Regions from separate parts of the Bradyrhizobium sp. AZCC 2230 genome, predicted to be linked through region 1. Evidence: predicted binding sites of a transcription regulator. Region 1 holds the regulator's gene; each other region holds the start of a gene.
The links. Region 1 encodes PhoB, which activates phosphate uptake and scavenging genes when phosphate is short. Its sites were predicted from a motif close to TGTCATNNANCTGTCAT; they were not measured.
Positions count from the first base shown of each region.

Region 2: a site for PhoB is predicted at 2,524-2,540, ahead of phnF (phosphonate metabolism transcriptional regulator PhnF). Genes of this name have one in related genera too.
Region 3: a site for PhoB is predicted at 2,356-2,372, ahead of ugpB (sn-glycerol-3-phosphate ABC transporter substrate-binding protein UgpB). Genes of this name have one in related genera too.
Region 4: a site for PhoB is predicted at 1,915-1,931, ahead of V1280_RS10350 (OprO/OprP family phosphate-selective porin). Genes of this name have one in related genera too.

Region 1 is NZ_JAZHRS010000001.1:6,790,119-6,794,310, forward strand. It holds gene pstA (phosphate ABC transporter permease PstA) at 1-420, shown strand, start outside; gene pstB (phosphate ABC transporter ATP-binding protein PstB) at 417-1,238, shown strand; gene phoU (phosphate signaling complex protein PhoU) at 1,250-1,966, shown strand; gene phoB (phosphate regulon transcriptional regulator PhoB) at 1,989-2,696, shown strand; gene V1280_RS32420 (GcrA family cell cycle regulator) at 2,810-3,319, opposite strand; gene V1280_RS32425 (aspartate aminotransferase family protein) at 3,773-4,192, shown strand, end outside.
Region 2 is NZ_JAZHRS010000001.1:5,575,228-5,579,419, forward strand. It holds gene V1280_RS26715 (alpha-D-ribose 1-methylphosphonate 5-phosphate C-P-lyase PhnJ) at 1-262, opposite strand, end outside; gene V1280_RS26720 (carbon-phosphorus lyase complex subunit PhnI) at 259-1,374, opposite strand; gene phnH (phosphonate C-P lyase system protein PhnH) at 1,378-1,986, opposite strand; gene phnG (phosphonate C-P lyase system protein PhnG) at 1,991-2,455, opposite strand; gene phnF (phosphonate metabolism transcriptional regulator PhnF) at 2,575-3,303, shown strand; gene phnE (phosphonate ABC transporter, permease protein PhnE) at 3,439-4,192, opposite strand, start outside.
Region 3 is NZ_JAZHRS010000001.1:6,395,586-6,399,777, reverse strand. It holds gene V1280_RS30700 (MarR family winged helix-turn-helix transcriptional regulator) at 1-247, opposite strand, end outside; gene V1280_RS30695 (organic hydroperoxide resistance protein) at 405-830, shown strand; gene V1280_RS30690 (CaiB/BaiF CoA transferase family protein) at 1,003-2,205, shown strand; gene ugpB (sn-glycerol-3-phosphate ABC transporter substrate-binding protein UgpB) at 2,437-3,753, shown strand; gene ugpA (sn-glycerol-3-phosphate ABC transporter permease UgpA) at 3,807-4,192, shown strand, end outside.
Region 4 is NZ_JAZHRS010000001.1:2,119,756-2,123,947, reverse strand. It holds partial or broken gene V1280_RS10355 (zinc-binding alcohol dehydrogenase family protein) at 1-71, opposite strand, end outside; gene V1280_RS10350 (OprO/OprP family phosphate-selective porin) at 235-1,851, opposite strand; gene V1280_RS10345 (DegQ family serine endoprotease) at 2,168-3,571, shown strand; gene V1280_RS10340 (replication-associated recombination protein A) at 3,568-4,192, shown strand, end outside.

The DNA of each region.
Region 1 (4,192 bases):
CTTGCGCTGGCCGTGATCGTGATCCCGGTGGTGCTGCGCACGACCGAGGACATGCTGCTGCTGGTGCCGAACGCGCTGCGTGAGGCGGCTTCCGCCCTTGGCCTGCCGCGCTCGCTGGTGATCAAGCGGATCGCTTATCGCGCTGCGCGCTCCGGTCTCATCACCGGCGTGCTACTCGCCACCGCCCGCGTCGCCGGCGAAACCGCGCCGCTGCTCTTCACCGCGCTGTCGAACCAGTTCTTCAGCCTCGGCCTGAACAAGACGATGGCGAACCTGCCGGTCACCATCAATAACTTCGTCCAGAGCCCCTACGCCTATTGGAAGCAGCTCGCCTGGAGCGGCGCGCTGCTGATTACCCTGACCGTGCTTGCCCTGAACATTGGCGCGCGCATTCTTGGCGCCGAGAGGACCGCAAAATGAGTGATGTTTCCGTATCGATGAGCGCGGCCGGCGGCCTGCCCCAGGCGCCGGTGCTGCCCGATGCCCCCGCCAAGGTGACGGTGCGCAATCTCAACTTCTATTACGGCGAGCACCACGCGCTGAAGAACATCAATATGGCGCTCGGCGCCAACCGCGTCACGGCCTTCATCGGCCCGTCCGGCTGCGGCAAGTCGACCCTGCTGCGCATCTTCAACCGGATGTACGACCTCTATCCGGGTCAGCGCGTCACCGGCCAGCTGATCCTCGACCAGACCAACATCCTCGACCCCAAGCTCGATCTCAACCTGCTGCGCGCCCGCGTCGGCATGGTGTTCCAGAAGCCGACGCCGTTCCCGATGACGATCTACGAGAACATCGCGTTTGGTATCCGTCTGTACGAGAAGATCTCGAAGTCGGAGATGGACGACCGCGTCGAGAAGGCGCTGCGCGGCGGCGCGCTGTGGAATGAGGTCAAGGACAAGCTCAACGCCTCCGGTCTGTCGCTCTCCGGCGGCCAGCAGCAGCGCCTCTGCATCGCCCGCACCGTCGCCGTGCGGCCCGAGGTGATCCTGTTCGACGAGCCCTGCTCGGCGCTCGATCCGATCTCGACCGCCAAGGTCGAGGAGCTGATCCAGGAACTGTCCGAGAACTATACGATCGCGATCGTGACCCACAACATGCAGCAGGCGGCCCGCGTCTCCGACAAGACCGCCTTCATGTATCTCGGCGAGCTGATCGAGTTCGACGACACCAGCAAGATCTTCACGTCGCCGACCGACCGGCGCACGCAGGATTACATCACCGGCCGGTTCGGCTGAGGAGACGGAATATGGGTTCTGAACATACCGCAAAGGCCTTCGACACCGACCTCCAGGAGCTCACGCGCCTGGTCGCCGAGATGGGCGGCATCGCCGAGCGCATGATCGTCGATTCCGTCGACGCGCTGATCCGCCGCGACGTCGCGCTCGGCCAGCGCGTCGTCACCACCGACGCCGAGCTCGACACGCTGCAGAAGAAGATCGAGGAGCGCGCCGTGCTCACGATCGCGCGCCGCCAGCCGATGGCGGTGGATCTGCGCGAGATCGTCGGCGCCATGCGCGTCGCCACCGATCTCGAGCGGATCGGCGACCTCGCAAAGAACATGGGCAAGCGCGTCGCGGCGCTGGAGACGGATTTCCATCCGCTCAAGCTGTTCCGCGGCCTCGAGCACATGACCGACCTCGTGCAGCAGCAGGTCAAATCGGTGCTGGATGCCTATGCCGCGCACGACCTGCCGGCGGCGATGGCGGTGTGGAAGGGCGACGAGGAAGTCGACGCCATCTGCACCTCGCTGTTCCGCGAGCTCCTCACCTACATGATGGAGGATCCGCGCAACATCTCGTTCTGCATCCACCTGATGTTCTGCGCCAAGAACATCGAGCGGATCGGCGACCACGCCACCAACATTGCCGAGACCGTGTTCTACATGATCGAAGGCCAGGCCATCACCGACAAGCGACCGAAGGGCGACATGACGACCTTCGCCACGACGGTCCCCAATACTTGAATCCTTAAGGAGCGACGACCCCATGGGCGCACGCATTATGGTGGTTGAGGACGAGGAAGCTCTTACCGAGCTCCTCCGCTACAACCTCGAAGGCGACGGCTATGACGTCGAGACGGTGATGCGCGGCGACGACGCCGACACCCGTCTCAAGGAGCACATCCCCGATCTGATCGTGCTCGACTGGATGTTGCCGGGACTATCCGGCATCGAGCTGTGCCGCAGGCTGCGTGCGCGGTCCGACACCAAGCAGCTGCCGATCATCATGCTCACCGCGCGCGGCGAGGAGAGTGAGCGGGTGCGGGGCCTGGCGACCGGCGCCGACGATTACATCGTCAAGCCGTTCTCGGTGCCCGAGCTGCTGGCGCGTGTGAAGGGCCTGCTCCGGCGCGCGAGCCCCGAGCGGCTCGCCACGGTGCTCGCTTTCGGCGATATCGAGCTCGACCGCGAAAAGCGTCGCGTGGCGCGCTCCGGCCGGCCGATCGATCTCGGTCCGACCGAATATCGCCTGCTTGAGTTCTTCCTGGAGCATCCCGGCCGCGTGTTCTCGCGCGAGCAGCTGCTCGACAGCGTCTGGGGTCGCGACATCTACATCGACGAGCGTACCGTCGACGTGCATATCGGCCGCCTGCGCAAGCTGCTCAATCTCGGCCGCGAGCAGGACCCGATCCGCACCGTGCGCGGTGCGGGCTATGCGCTCGATGATCGGTTCGCGAAGGCCGAGCAGGCCTGAGCGGACGGACCTCAAACAAAAAGCGCGCCGAAGGCGCGCTGATCTTCTGCCGATCGTCCCGGCCCCATGCGCAATTGCGCACCAGGCCCGGACGTTGTCGTTTGGAGCTGAGCCTACCGCGGCGGCTTCGCCGGAGCGCGCCGACGATCCGCTGCCGGCTGATACGCCACCCGCGAGTGCTGGGCGCAATAGGGCAGGCCGGAGAGCGCCTTGCCGCCGCAGAAGAAGAAATCCGGGCTCGAGGGATCGCCGACCGGCCAGTGGCAGGTGGCCTCGTTCAATTCGAGCAGCGACAGCCGCTGGCTCATCGGTACCACGTTGTCGTAGGTGACCGGTTCAGCCTCCACCTCGACCTCGAAGGCCTGCGCCAGCGCGGTGTTGCCGCGCGCGATGGGCCTGCTCACCCGCATCATGTGCTGCGCCGGACGCGCCTTGCGCGGCCGCGGAGCTGCCGAAGACGGGCTCTTGGCGCGGCCCGACAGGCCGAGCCTGTGCACCTTGCCGATCACGGCGTTGCGGGTGACATTCCCAAGCTCAGCGGCGATCTGGCTGGCCGAAAGTCCGGCCTCCCAGAGCTTTTTCAACTGCTCGACGCGATCGTCGGACCAGGTCAAAACCGTCATTGTAACCTTTCCTTCGCCGCGCGCCTGCCATCCTGGGGCGGCACGACGAATGCCTAAGCCTCGAAAAACCCGTGCCGCCAGAATCCCTTAAGGCTCGCCGGGCGCAATGAGACGCCCGAACGTTTACGCCGGTACATGAGGACTTTTGGGATCAGAACCGCTGCACGAGATGTCGTATCTGACAAGCCAAACGCTACAATATGGCGTGACTCACGCGCAAGAGTCCGCCGACTCGCTTCCACATGTTCCGTGGCCAAAACCCCGCAAATTTGGCACCGCAAGACTACGGAATCAGCGTTTCGCGGGGCTTTCCGGGCGGCATTGACACCAATGGTGCCAGGCATAAGATAGTGGTGCGTGCCGCCCTTAAAAGGCGGCACGTTTCGTTTTCCGGACCAATGATGCGCTGCGCAACGCACGTTCAGGCCGTCCGAAACATCCAAAGAGACCATCATGACCAATAGCGCCGCGCCGCATTTGCTCCCCGTTTTCGCTAGGGCCGACATCGGTTTCGAGCGCGGCGAAGGCTGCTGGCTGATCGCGACCAATGGCGATCGCTATCTCGATTTCACCTCGGGCGTGGCGGTGAATGCGCTCGGCCATGCCCATCCCGCGCTGGTCAAGGCGCTGCAGGAGCAGGCGACCAAGCTCTGGCACATGTCGAACCTGTTTCAGAGCCCGGACGGCGAGAAGCTCGCGAACCGGCTCTGCAACGAGAGTTTTGCGGACTTCGTGTTCTTCTGCAATTCCGGCGCGGAAGCGCTGGAGGGTGTGATCAAGCTGGTCCGCCATTATCACTTCTCCAAGGGACATCCGGAGCGCTACCGCATCATCACCTTCGAAGGCGCTTTCCACGGCCGCACGCTGGCGACG
Region 2 (4,192 bases), 1.2 Mb from region 1:
TCTTGGCGAAGAATTTGCGGATCGAGATCGCGTTGGTGGTGTCGTCGGAGCCCTGGTCGATCACCTTCAGCACATCTTGCGGTCCCAGGATCGCGGCGGTCACCTGCACGCCGCCGGTGCCCCAGCCATAGGGCATCGGCATTTCGCGGCTGGCAAACGGCACCTGATAGCCGGGGATCGCAATCGCCTTCAGGATCGCGCGGCGGATCATCCGCTTGGTCTGCTCGTCGAGATAGGCGAAATTGTAGGCGGGCGCGTTCATTCCGCGGCCTCCTTCATGGCATCAGGCGCATTGGCTTCGGCAGAGGCTTCGGCAAATTCCTTGCGCAGCTTGCGCAGCAGGCCGAGCTCGGACTGGAAGTCGACATAATGCGGCAGCTTCAGATGCTCGACGAAGCCGGTCGCCTGGACGTTGTCCGAATGCGACAACACGAATTCTTCATCTTGCGCCGGGGCTCCGACCTCTTCACCGAGCTCGCGGGCACGCAGCGCCCGGTCGACGAGCGCCATCGACATGGTCTTGCGCTCGCTCTGGCCGAAGGCGAGGCCATAGCCGCGGGTGAAGCACGGCGCTTCCGTCGCCGAACCCTTGAACTGGTTGACCATCTGGCACTCCGTCAGCTCGATCGAGCCAAGCGGCACGGCAAAGCCGACGTCTTCGGCAGCGAACTCGACCTCGACCTCGCCGAAGCGGATCTCGCCGGCGAAGGGATGGTTGCGGCCGTAGCCACGTTGCGTGGAGTAGCCCATCGCCAGCAGAAAGCCTTCGTCGCCACGGGCGAGATTTTGCAGGCGCAAATCGCGGTCCGCCGGGAAGTTCAGCGGCTCGCGGGTGAGATCGCCGACGCTGGCGCCGTCGTCGGCTTGGGGCGAGGATTCGATCAACCCATCGCGACCCAGGATATCCGTCACGCGCGGCGTCGGTGCCGTCGAGGCTGCGGCCACAGCCGGCGCTTCCGGCACAAAACCCTGGCTCAGCGAGGGATCGAGCAGGCGATGGGTGTAGTCGAAGGTGGGTCCGAGGATCTGGCCGCCGGGAATGTCCTTGAAGGTCGAGGACACCCGCCGCTGCACCCGCATGGCGCCGGTGTTGACCGGCTCGCTGGCGCCGAAGCGCGGCAAGGTGGCCCGGAAGGCGCGGACCAGGAAGATCGCCTCGATCAGATCGCCGCGCGCCTGCTTGATCGCGAGCGCAGCAAGCTCGCGGTCATAGAGCGAACCTTCACTCATGACGCGGTCGACGGCGAGCCCGAGCTGTTCCGAGATCTGGTCGAGGGAGACTTCCGCAACGCTCTGGTCGCCGCGCCGCGCATTGGCGAGCAGGCGATGGGCGTTCTCGATAGCGCGTTCGCCGCCTTTGACTGCGACATACATGCGTCAGCCTCCCTTGCTCATGACACGCGTGGTGCGCGGAATCGCCACCACGGCATCATCGGCGACCAGAACCACGTCGATGCCGCGCGGAAACAGCGTCTCGTTGACACGCAGACGTTCAAACAGGTCGAACGGTTTGATCGACGCCTGGAGCGTTGCGACACCGTCGATGCCGGGGCCGCGCAGCTCGAAGCTGCGGCCTGAGGCCAGGCTCTCGACCTGGATGATTATCGTCGTCGAACGATCCGGATATTCGTTGGTGCCGAGCGCAAAACGCTCGAGCGAGGGCAGCGCACCGCCGTCACTGATCAGTGCGAAGGCCGCGATCGAGGAATCCTGGATCACCGGCGCGCCGGTGTGGAACTTGAGCCATTTCAGGACGTCGGAGCTTTCCGACATCCCCGCATCGAGCCAGAGTGGCGTGTCGTGGTCGAACAGCGTCAGCGCGATCGCGGCGGTGCCGCGCATCATCGGGCCGGCCGTTCCCGCCATCGGCACGATGCGTTGGACCGCACCCGGCCGCGCCATCGCATCCATCACTGAGCGAAAGGTCGATTGCGCCGACAACACCTTGTCGACGAAACCGGGCGGCAGTTCCGCAATCGTGGTCATGGCCTCACCCCTCACCGCGCACCATGGTGTAGAAATCAACCTTCGTCGCAGCGGTCTCTTCCGCCGCCTGCATGCGCCGAATCATAAGCTGCTCTCGCAACGGCCCGATAACGTCGCGCTCCACCAGCCCGCCAAAATCGCACGACTGAACCAGCGCGTCGCACAACGCGATCAGCCGCGCCTTCTCACCATCGCGCCCGAGCGTGTAGCCGAAGCCGACCTCGCCGCTCGCAAGCCGCACCGCGGCGCGCGACACCGTGGCCTCGCCGAGATTGAACGGCGCGCCGTCGCCGCCGACCCGGCCGCGCAGCATCACCAGACCGTTCTCCGGCGCGCGCAAATCCTGATGGCCGGGCAAGGGGATCACGCGGAGGCGGGCGGCGATCTCGCCCGCCTCCGCGTGCGCCAGCACGGCCATGGCGGCCTGGCGCTGGGCTTGCTGGGTGTTGTGCTGGGTCACCGAATCCATCGACCTTTTGACAGAACTTGCCGAACTCAAGTTGTCTATGATAATAGACAACTTGATAAGGAAGCGCCATGACTGTTTCGTGACAAACGTGTGATTTTCGGGCTAGGCTGGCCAACGACATGAGCATGCAGGACACCGCCTCCTCAGGCGTTGCGCTATGGCGCCTCGTTGCCGACGGCATCGAGCGCGGCATCGCCGACGGCCGTTTTGCCGCAGGCGACAAATTGCCGGGCGAGATGGAGATCGCCGAAACTTATCGCGTCAATCGCCACACCGTGCGACGTGCGCTGGCGGCGCTCGCCGAGCGCGGCATCGTGCGCGCCGAGCGCGGCAGCGGAACCTATGTCGAGGCGCAGAAACTCGCTTATCCGCTGCGCTCGCGCACGCGCTTCTCGGAGATCGTCGGCGCCGACGGCCGCGAGCCGCATGGCCGGATGATCGAGGCGTCAGAAGACGTCGCGACCCGCGAGGTCGCGCGGGAACTGGGGTTGAAGACCGGCGCGCCGCTGGTGCGGATCGAGGCCATCCGCCTCGCCGACCGCACGCCGATCTGCGTCTCCACCACCTGGCTGTCTGCGGACCTGTTTCCCGGCGCGGGCACGGTGTTTGCCGCGACGCGCTCGATGACGAAGATGCTCGAGCATTACGGGATCGGCGATTACCGCCGCGGCGCCACAAGGATCACCGCCGGCATCGTCGACGCCACCGACGCCGCGCGGCTCGATCTGCCGCTGGGGCGGCCGATCCTGGTGGTCGATGCGACGGACCTCGATCTCGAGGGCAAGCCGCTGGTGACGAAGCACTCGCGGTTCGCGGCGGAGCGGGTGGAGTTTTTGGTGGAGCCGTAAAGGCTCACCCCACTCTCCGCGAATCCGGAGCCGTAGGGTGGGCAAAGGCGCATTTGCGCCGTGCCCACGATCTTTCCGACATCACTACAGAAGTGGTGGGCACGCTTCGCTTTGCCCACCCTACGGCACCTGTGATCAGGCCACGGCCTTTCGCCCAATGATCGCAAACCGCAGCTTGCTCGAGATGAAATCGATCGCGGCAACGGCGACCAGGATCATCAGGATCAGGAACGACACCTTCTGCCATTCCAGCACGCGGATCTGCTCGGCCAGCTGAAGTCCGATGCCGCCGGCGCCGACGATGCCGATGATGGTGGCCGAGCGCGTGTTCGATTCGATGAAATAGAGCACCTGGCCCGCGATCACGGGCAGCACCTGCGGCAACAGGCCGAAGCGGATCTCGTGCAAGGCGCTGCCGCCGGAGGCCCGGATGCCCTCGACCTGCTCCTGGTCGGCGCCTTCGATCGCCTCCGAGAACAGTTTTCCGAAGGCGCCGAAATCCGACACCGCGATGGCGAGCACGCCGGCGAACGGGCCGAGCCCAACGACATTGATCCACACCAGCGCCCAGATCAGCGTGTCGACGCCGCGGATCGAATCGAGGAAACGCCGGACGGGAAAGCGCAGGATGATCGACGGCACGACATTGCGTGCGGCAAGCAGGCTGACCGGCAGCGCGAACAACGCGGCGATCGTCGTGCCGAGCAGCGCGATCGAGAGCGTCTCGCCCAGAGCCTTCAGATAGAGCGGCAGCGACGAGCCGGGATCGGGCGGGATCATCATCATGCTGATCCAGCCGAGCTGGCTGAGGCCGGCGACGAGGCGCGAGGGCGAGAAATCCAGATCGACGAGGCCATAGACCAGAATCGCGAGGGCTGCGATGATCATC
Region 3 (4,192 bases), 390 kb from region 1:
CCTCTAACCGCTTGAGCAGCGGCGTCAGCGTGCCCGAATCCAGAAACAGCTTTTCGCCGATGTCCTTGAGCGGCACGTCGTCGCGCTCCCACAGCACCAGCATCACCAGATATTGCGGATAGGTCAGGCCGAGCCGGTCGAGCAGCGGCTTGTAGACGCGGTTGAAGGCGTGCGCGGCGGAATAGACGGCGAAGCAGATCTGGTTGTCGAGCCGTTGGGGATCCAGGGTCGATAATTTCCGGGCCATAGAGAATCTCACGAGATTGACCCGCATTGTGGGACCGGGCGGGCCGACATTCAATTGCGAACAATTAAATGTGAGGCATGCAGATTTGAATTGCGCACAATCTAATTGTTTGCGATATAGGCGTCACCGCAACCCGAATACCCCAAGGGAGACGAAAATGTCCGTGAACGTCCTCTACAAGACCAGCGCAAAAGCCACCGGCGGCCGTGACGGCCATGCTGCGACCCTCGACGGCGCGCTCGACGTCAAGCTTACCACGCCGAAGGAGCTCGGCGGCGGCGGTGGCGCCGGCAACAATCCCGAGCAGCTGTTTGCGGCCGGCTATGCCGCCTGCTTCATCGGCGCGATGAAGTTCGTGTCCTCGCAGGGCGGCCCAAAGGTCCCCGCCGACGCCTCCGTGACCTCGACCGTCGGCATCGGCCCGCGCTCGGCCGGCGGCTTCGGCCTCGACATCGATCTGGCCGTCTCGCTGCCGGGCCTGTCCCGCACTGAGGCCGAGGCGCTGGTCGAGAAAGCGCACCAGGTGTGCCCGTATTCCAACGCGACGCGCGGCAATGTCGACGTCCGCCTGACGGTCGTCTGATCAGACGGTGGATTGGCTGGCCCGGGATCCCCCTCGGGCCGGCCGCCTCTGCTTGATTTGCCACGCCGCGGGATTGTGCCGCGACGCATACGCCCCCACGCGACAAGCCATTGCTGGCTTGGACGAACCTCGCTAGGCCTGTGGTCAAATATCGACACAGGGAAGCGAAGGCATGACTGAAGCCGCAACCGGCGCAATGAGCGGACTGCGCGTGATCGATCTTACGCGCGTGCTCGGCGGCCCCTACTGCACCCAGATCCTCGCCGACCATGGCGCCGATGTGATCAAGGTCGAGCCGCCCGCGGGCGACGAGGTGCGCGATTGGGGTCCTCCCTTCCACGACGACGACGCGGCTTATTTCGTCGGCATCAACCGCAACAAGCGCTCGATCGGCCTCGATCTCGCTTCCGAGGGCGGCCGTGTCGTGCTGCTCAAGATGCTGGAGACCGCCGACGTCCTGATCGAGAATTTCAAGCCGGGCACGCTGGAGAAATGGGGCATCGGCAACGATGTGCTCAGCAAGAAATATCCGCGCCTCGTGCATTGCCGGATCTGCGGCTTCGGCGCCGACGGCCCGCGCGGCGGCAATCCCGGCTATGACGCCATCATCCAGGCCATGACCGGCATGATCGCGGCGACCGGCTCGCCGGAGAGCGGCCCGATGCGGATCGGCGTGCCCTTGGTCGACATCACCACCGGTCTTTACGCAGCGATCGGCATCCTGATGGCACTGTCGGAGCGGCAGCGCTCGGGCAAGGGCCAGTTCCTGGAGACGACGCTGTACGAGACCGGCCTTGCCATCATGCATCCGCACACCGCGAATTATTTCATGCATGGCAAGCCGCCCGGCCTCACCGGCAACGAGCATCCCAACCTCGTTCCTTACGCGATCTTCCCGACCAAGACCGACAACATCTTCATCGGCGTCGGCAATGACGGCACCTTCCGCAAGCTCGCCAAGGAAATCGGCAAGCCCGAGCTCGGCACCGATCCGCGCTTTGCCCGCAACAAGGACCGCATCGCCAATCGCGAGGCGTTGCGTGCCGAACTTGCCGCCGTGTTCAGCCAGCACGAGGCCGAGCCGTTGTGCAATCGCCTACTGGCCGCGGGCCTGCCCGCAGGTCCCGTACAGAAGATCGACCAGGCCTTGACCAACCCGCACACGATCGCGCGCGGCGATGTCATCGAGAAGGACTGGTACAAGGGCGTGGCCTCGCCGATCCGGCTCGATCGCAGCAAGCCGAGCCTGCGCCGCCCGCCGCCGAAGTTCAGCCAGCACGCCCAGGAGGTGCTGGGTGAGTTCGGCTACTCAAAGGCGGAGATCGACGCGATGGTCGCGAAGGGCACGGTCTGCGGTCCCGAGCGCAAGCGCTAAGGGCCTGCCCACCACATCCAGCGAGCGATGCCGCACTGCGGCGCGGGCACTAGTGTGCACCGCGAACGGATGCGGCTGCCCGTTTGGCATTCGCCTATTTGACGGCTTCCCTTTTCCCGCGCTTGCCGCTTTCGTTTCGGCCGCCTACACAGTCATGTGAACGTCATATGGCGCTGCTAGCGCAAGCGCTTCTTTTTGACGGCCAAGAGAACGGCCAAGGGAGGTTACTTGATGGCTCTTCGACATTTTGGGGCGGCTGCCGCTGTTGCAATCGCGGTTGGCATGACGGCTTCGCCGGCGCTGGCTGTGACCGAGATCCAGTGGTGGCATGCGATGACGGGCGCCAACAATGACGTCATCGTCAAGCTCGCCACCGACTTCAATGCGTCGCAGACCGACTACAAGGTCATCCCGACCTACAAGGGCAACTATCCCGACACGATGAACGCCGGCATCGCGGCCTTCCGCGCCGGCAACGCTCCGCACGTCATGCAGGTGTTCGAAGTCGGCACCGCGACCATGATGGCCGCGACCGGCGCCGTGAAGCCCGTCTACAAGCTGATGGCTGATGCCGGCGAGAAATTCGATCCGAAGAACTATCTGTCCGCGATCACGGGCTACTACTCGACCTCGAAGGGCGAGATGCTGTCCTTCCCCTTCAACTCGTCGTCGACCGTCATGTGGGTCAACCTCGACGAGCTCAAGAAGGCGAATGTCGAGATCCCGAAGACCTGGCCCGAGACCTTCGAAGCCGCCAAGAAGCTCCATGACAACGGTCATCCGACCTGCGGCTTCTCCGGCTCCTGGGTCACCTGGGTCAATCTCGAGCAGCTCTCCGCCTGGCACAACGTGCCGCTCGCCAGCAAGGCCAACGGCCTCGACGGCTTCGACACCGTGCTCGAGTTCAACGGGCCGCTCCAGCTGAAGCACCTCGAGAAGCTGGTCGAGCTACAGAAGGACAAGATCTACGACTACGCTGGCCGCACCAACACCGGCGAAGGCCGATTCACTTCGGGCGAGTGCCCGATCTACATCACCTCGTCCGCCTTCTTCGGCAACGTCAAGGCGCAGGCCAAGTTCAACTTCACCGCTGCACCGATGCCGTACTATCCGGACGTCAAGGGCGCACCGCAGAACTCGATCATCGGCGGCGCGTCGCTCTGGATCATGGGCGGCAAATCGGCCGACGAATACAAGGGCGTCGCAAAATTCCTGACCTTCCTCTCGGATACCGATCGCCAGGTCTACATCCACAAGGCGTCCGGCTATCTGCCGATCACCAAGGCCGCCTATGAGAAGGCCAAGACCGAGGGTTTCTACAAGGACCAGCCCTACCTCGAGACCCCGCTGCTCGAGCTGACCAACAAGGAGCCGACCGAGAACTCGCGCGGTCTGCGCCTCGGCAACATGGTTCAGCTGCGTGACGTCTGGTCGGAAGAGATCGAGCAGGCGCTGGCCGGCAAGAAGACCGCCAAGCAGGCGCTGGATGCGGCCGTCGAGCGCGGCAACACGATGCTGCGTCAGTTCGAAAAGACCGCTGTAAAATAAGGCGAAGGCGCCGGCAGGCCGTACGATGAGCGGCCTGCCGGCACCACCCCATCATGCAAAAGCAAGCCATTTTCCAATCAAGGCTGTTGCCCTACGCGCTGGTTGCCCCGCAACTCGCGATCGTCCTGATATTTTTCTATTGGCCGGCCTTGCAGGCGGTGATCCAGTCGTTCCTGCTCCAGGACGCCTTTGGTCTCTCGTCGAGCTTCGTCTGGTTCGACAATTACATCGACCTGCTGAAGGACCCCGCTTATTTCGAGGCGGTCGTCCGGACCTTCGTCTTCTCGTTCGCCATCGCCCTCTCGTCGCTGTCCTTTGCGCTGCTGCTCGCCGTGATGGCGGACAAGCCGCTGCGCGGCTCGATGCTCTACCGTACGCTTTTGATCTGGCCCTATGCGGTCGCACCGCCCGTGGTCGGCGTGCTCTGGATCTTCATGCT
Region 4 (4,192 bases), 4.7 Mb from region 1:
GTGGTCTCGAAATCAATCAGCGCGTCCTGATCTTCGATCGGAAGCGATTTTTTGTAGCCGACGGCCTTCATGGCTTGTCTCCATCAGATGGCGTGTTCGCCTGCCGCTCTAACTGTCGCCATGGCTCCCATTTGGCAAGTACTGCGAATTCGGGGACATAGTACCCGTTTGGATACCATTGCCGGGAGCGGCACGTGCCACTCCCGGCGCTTTTTGTCAGAATGCGACGTCAGGTCAGAACGCGACCTGGGTACGCATCGCGATCGCATTGAACGTCGAGCCCGTATTCACCGCGGAGACGGCGCTCGCCTGCTTGGAGATGTCGCCATGCAGATAGTCGAGCATGAAGCGGACGTTGTTGTTGACGTACCAGTTCAGCGCGGCGGTATAGATGGTCTGGCGTCCACCCGCGATGCCGGCCGCAGTCGCGAGCTGATCGTTCAGATTCATCGTGCTCACGCGTCCGGCGATTTCCCAGGCACCCCAGCCGCCGCCGGTGAGGGAGAAGGGATTTGCCGGCTTGACGCCGCCGTACGAGGCGCTCGCCGCGTTGTAGGCACGGCCCTCGCCGGTCAGCACGTAACCGACCTGCGCGTAGCCACCATCGAATTTCAGGCTCGACGCGCCGAACGGCGGCAGGCCTGTGTTGGCTGTGCGATCGACGTTGAACCAGTAGTATTCGCCCTGCGCGATGAACGCGCCATAGGTCGCCGCCGCCTCGACGCCGTAGACCTGTGCTCCGGAGACGTTGGCGATCGCGCCGGTCGATATCAGCGTCGTCGGATCGATCCGCAGCTCCCCCCGGTCGCTGAGCGTGAGTGTCTGCGCCTGCGTTATCAGATTACGCGGCGGCTGGATCAGCCATTCCGCGTCCGCGCCGATATGCACCGAGTAGCCGTTGCCGCTGATCGGATTGCCGGCGACGCGAACGACCGCGCCATATTGCTCGCTGGTGCCGGGCGGAGAGACGCTGGACGCAGAGTGGATCTGGCCCGTGGTCGGTCCGGTGACATAGGCGCCCATCCAGAGCTGGTCATTCCACCAGCGGGTGCCGACGGCCGAGCGGAAGTCGCCGGCCGCGATGTTTTGCGCGATGATGCCGGCCGAGGCGCGCTCCATGAACATGATGTCGTTGGAGCTGGTGGATTCGTCGAGCGTCCAGGCGATGTCCATGACGCCGGCTTCGATCGCCATCTTGCCGCCGAATGGCTTGAGGCCGGTGTAGCTGAGAAAGGCATTCTCGATGCCCGACGTCCCGCCGCCCGGCAGGAAGCCGACAGGGGTGGCGCCGGCCGCGCCGGTGCCGCCAAACCCGTCAGCCGTGCCGCCGAAGTCGTAGATCAGGGAGTAATTCCAGTCGCCGAAGAACTTGCCGACGATGCCGATACGCGCACGGCGGACGTTCTCGCCGCTGTCGAGCTGTTGCGGCACAGTCGCTGCCGTGTTGGGACGATAATTGTAACCGCCGACATCCCAGTGCACGCGGCTGGTGATGGCGACGCAGTTCTGCTCGTCTGCGGTGCAGATGGTCGGCCGGTTGTTTGGCATCGTCACCACGACGCCGGATGGTGCGACCGGCCCCTTGACCGGAATGGCGGCGTTGGCGTTGGCGACCACGGCCTTCGCCTCCGAGCGCGCCTCGGCTTTCGCTTCTGCCTTCGTCTTTGCCGCGGCCGCCGTGTTCGCGGCAGTCTGGTTCTGAAGCTTGTCGAGCTTCTGCTCCAGCATCTTCAACTGCTGTTTCAGCAGTGCAATCTCCTGATCGCTGCTTGCTGATTGTGCCTGGGCCTGCGATGCCACCAGCACCCCGGCGAGCCCAATCGCCGTGGCTGTTATTCTTGTCCTGCTCACGTCACCACTCCATCGGTTCGACCAACTTCCCCAAGTCGTAACGGGAGAGCCTAAGAATGATCGATGACTGTCCCGCGACAGCGCGCTACGGCTGCAATGGTTCCACCTGATGCAAATTCGCCGCAGCCGAATCCGCCACTCCGCAGCATGCAATATGACGCGCATCATGCCAATGTGCAGCGCCTCCCAAATTGTCATTTTGTACGCGGAGCTGGCATGCCGGCCACACTGGAAGGGGCCCGAATATTGCCGCCCGGCGCCCTTCTATTGGGGGGCGAACGCGCCTATATTCCGGCCTCTTTTCCAAGAGGTAGGAATGTTTCGAGCGAACTGGACCGCCATCGTCACGGCATTGTGCATAGGCTTTTCGGCCCACTTCAATCCGGCGGCGGCGCAGGACCGTCGTGTCCCGTCGTCGCCGGCCGAGCTGCGGCTGTCCTATGCGCCGATCGTGCAGCGGGTGCAGCCGGCGGTCGTCAACGTCTATGCCGCCAAGGTGGTGCAGAACCGCAATCCGCTGCTGGACGACCCGATCTTCCGCCGTTTCTTCGGCGGCGGCCAGCAGCAGGAGCAGGTGCAGCGGTCGCTGGGTTCGGGCGTGATCGTCGATTCCTCCGGGCTCGTCGTCACCAACGTCCATGTCATCGAGGGCGCCGACCAGGTGAAGGTGTCGCTGTCGGACAAGCGCGAGTTCGAGGCTGAGATCGTGCTGAAGGACTCCCGCAGCGATCTCGCGGTGCTGCGTCTGAAGGATACCAAGGAGAAGTTTCCGGCGCTCGAATTCACCAATTCGGATGAGCTGATGGTCGGCGACGTCGTGATGGCGATCGGCAACCCTTTCGGCGTCGGCCAGACCGTGACCCACGGCATCATCTCGGCGCTCGCGCGCACGCAGGTCGGCATCACCGACTACCAGTTCTTCATCCAGACTGATGCTGCGATCAATCCCGGCAATTCCGGCGGCGCGCTGGTCGACATGAACGGCCGGCTTGCCGGCATCAACACCGCGATCTACTCGCGCTCCGGCGGCTCGCAGGGCATCGGCTTTGCGATCCCCGCCAACATGGTGCGCGTCGTCGTCGCCTCCGCCAAGGGCGGCGGCAAGGCGGTGAAGCGGCCATGGCTAGGGGCGAAGCTGCAGGCGGTGACGCCCGAGATCGCCGAGAGCCTCGGCCTGCGCTCGCCTAGCGGTGCGCTGGTCGCAAGCGTCGTCCCCAACGGGCCCGCCGCGAAGGCGGGATTGAAATCCTCCGACCTCATCACCGGGATCGATGGCCAGACCGTGGACGATCCCAACGCGTTCGACTACCGCTTCGCCACCCGTCCGCTCGGCGGTACGGCGCAGATCGACGTACAGCGCGGCGGCAAGCCGACGAAGCTGGCTGTGGCACTGGAGACTGCGCCGGATACGGGGCGTAACGAGCTCGTCGTCACCGCGCGCTCGCCGTTCCAGGGCGCGAAGGTCTCCAGCATCACGCCTGCGGTGGCCGACGAGCTGCATCTCGACGCCGATACCGAAGGTGTCGTCATCACCGAGCTCGGTGATGACTCGCCGGCCGCTCAGGTCGGTTTCCAGAAGGGCGACATCATTGTGACCGTCAACAACCAGAAGATCGGCAAGACCGGCGACCTCGAGAAGGCGGCGGGCGTAAGCCAGCGGCTCTGGCGCATCACGCTGGTGCGCGGCGGCCAGCAGATCAACGTCACGCTGGGCGGATGAGTCCGAAACGACCACAGGAGACGCCGACGCTCTTTGCCGCGGCGGGGCTCGATCAAGAAGCCCCGCACCCGCTGCCGGATCGCTTACGGCCGCGTGCACTGTCGGAGGTCGTCGGCCAGGATCACATCCTCGGCCCCGACGGCGCGCTGACGCGCATGCTGGAGACCCGCACGCTCGGTTCGCTGGTGTTCTGGGGGCCGCCCGGCACCGGCAAGACCACGGTGGCGCGGCTGCTCGCGGATGCGACCGATCTGCATTTCGAGCAGATCTCCGCGGTGTTCTCCGGCGTCGCTGATTTGAAGAAAGCATTCGATGCCGCGCGCGCCCGCCGCGAGATGGGCAAGGGCACGCTGCTGTTCGTCGACGAGGTGCATCGTTTCAACCGCGCCCAGCAGGATTCGTTTCTGCCGGTGATGGAGGACGGCACCGTCGTCATGGTCGGCGCCACCACCGAAAACCCGTCCTTCGAGCTCAACGCGGCGCTTCTGTCTCGCGCGCGCGTGCTGGTGTTTCGCTCGCTCGACGCCGCCGCGATCGAAAAACTGTTCGCGCATGCCGAGGAGGTCGAGGGCCGCAAGCTGCCGCTCGATGAAGAGGCGCGCGCCGTGCTGGTGCGCATGG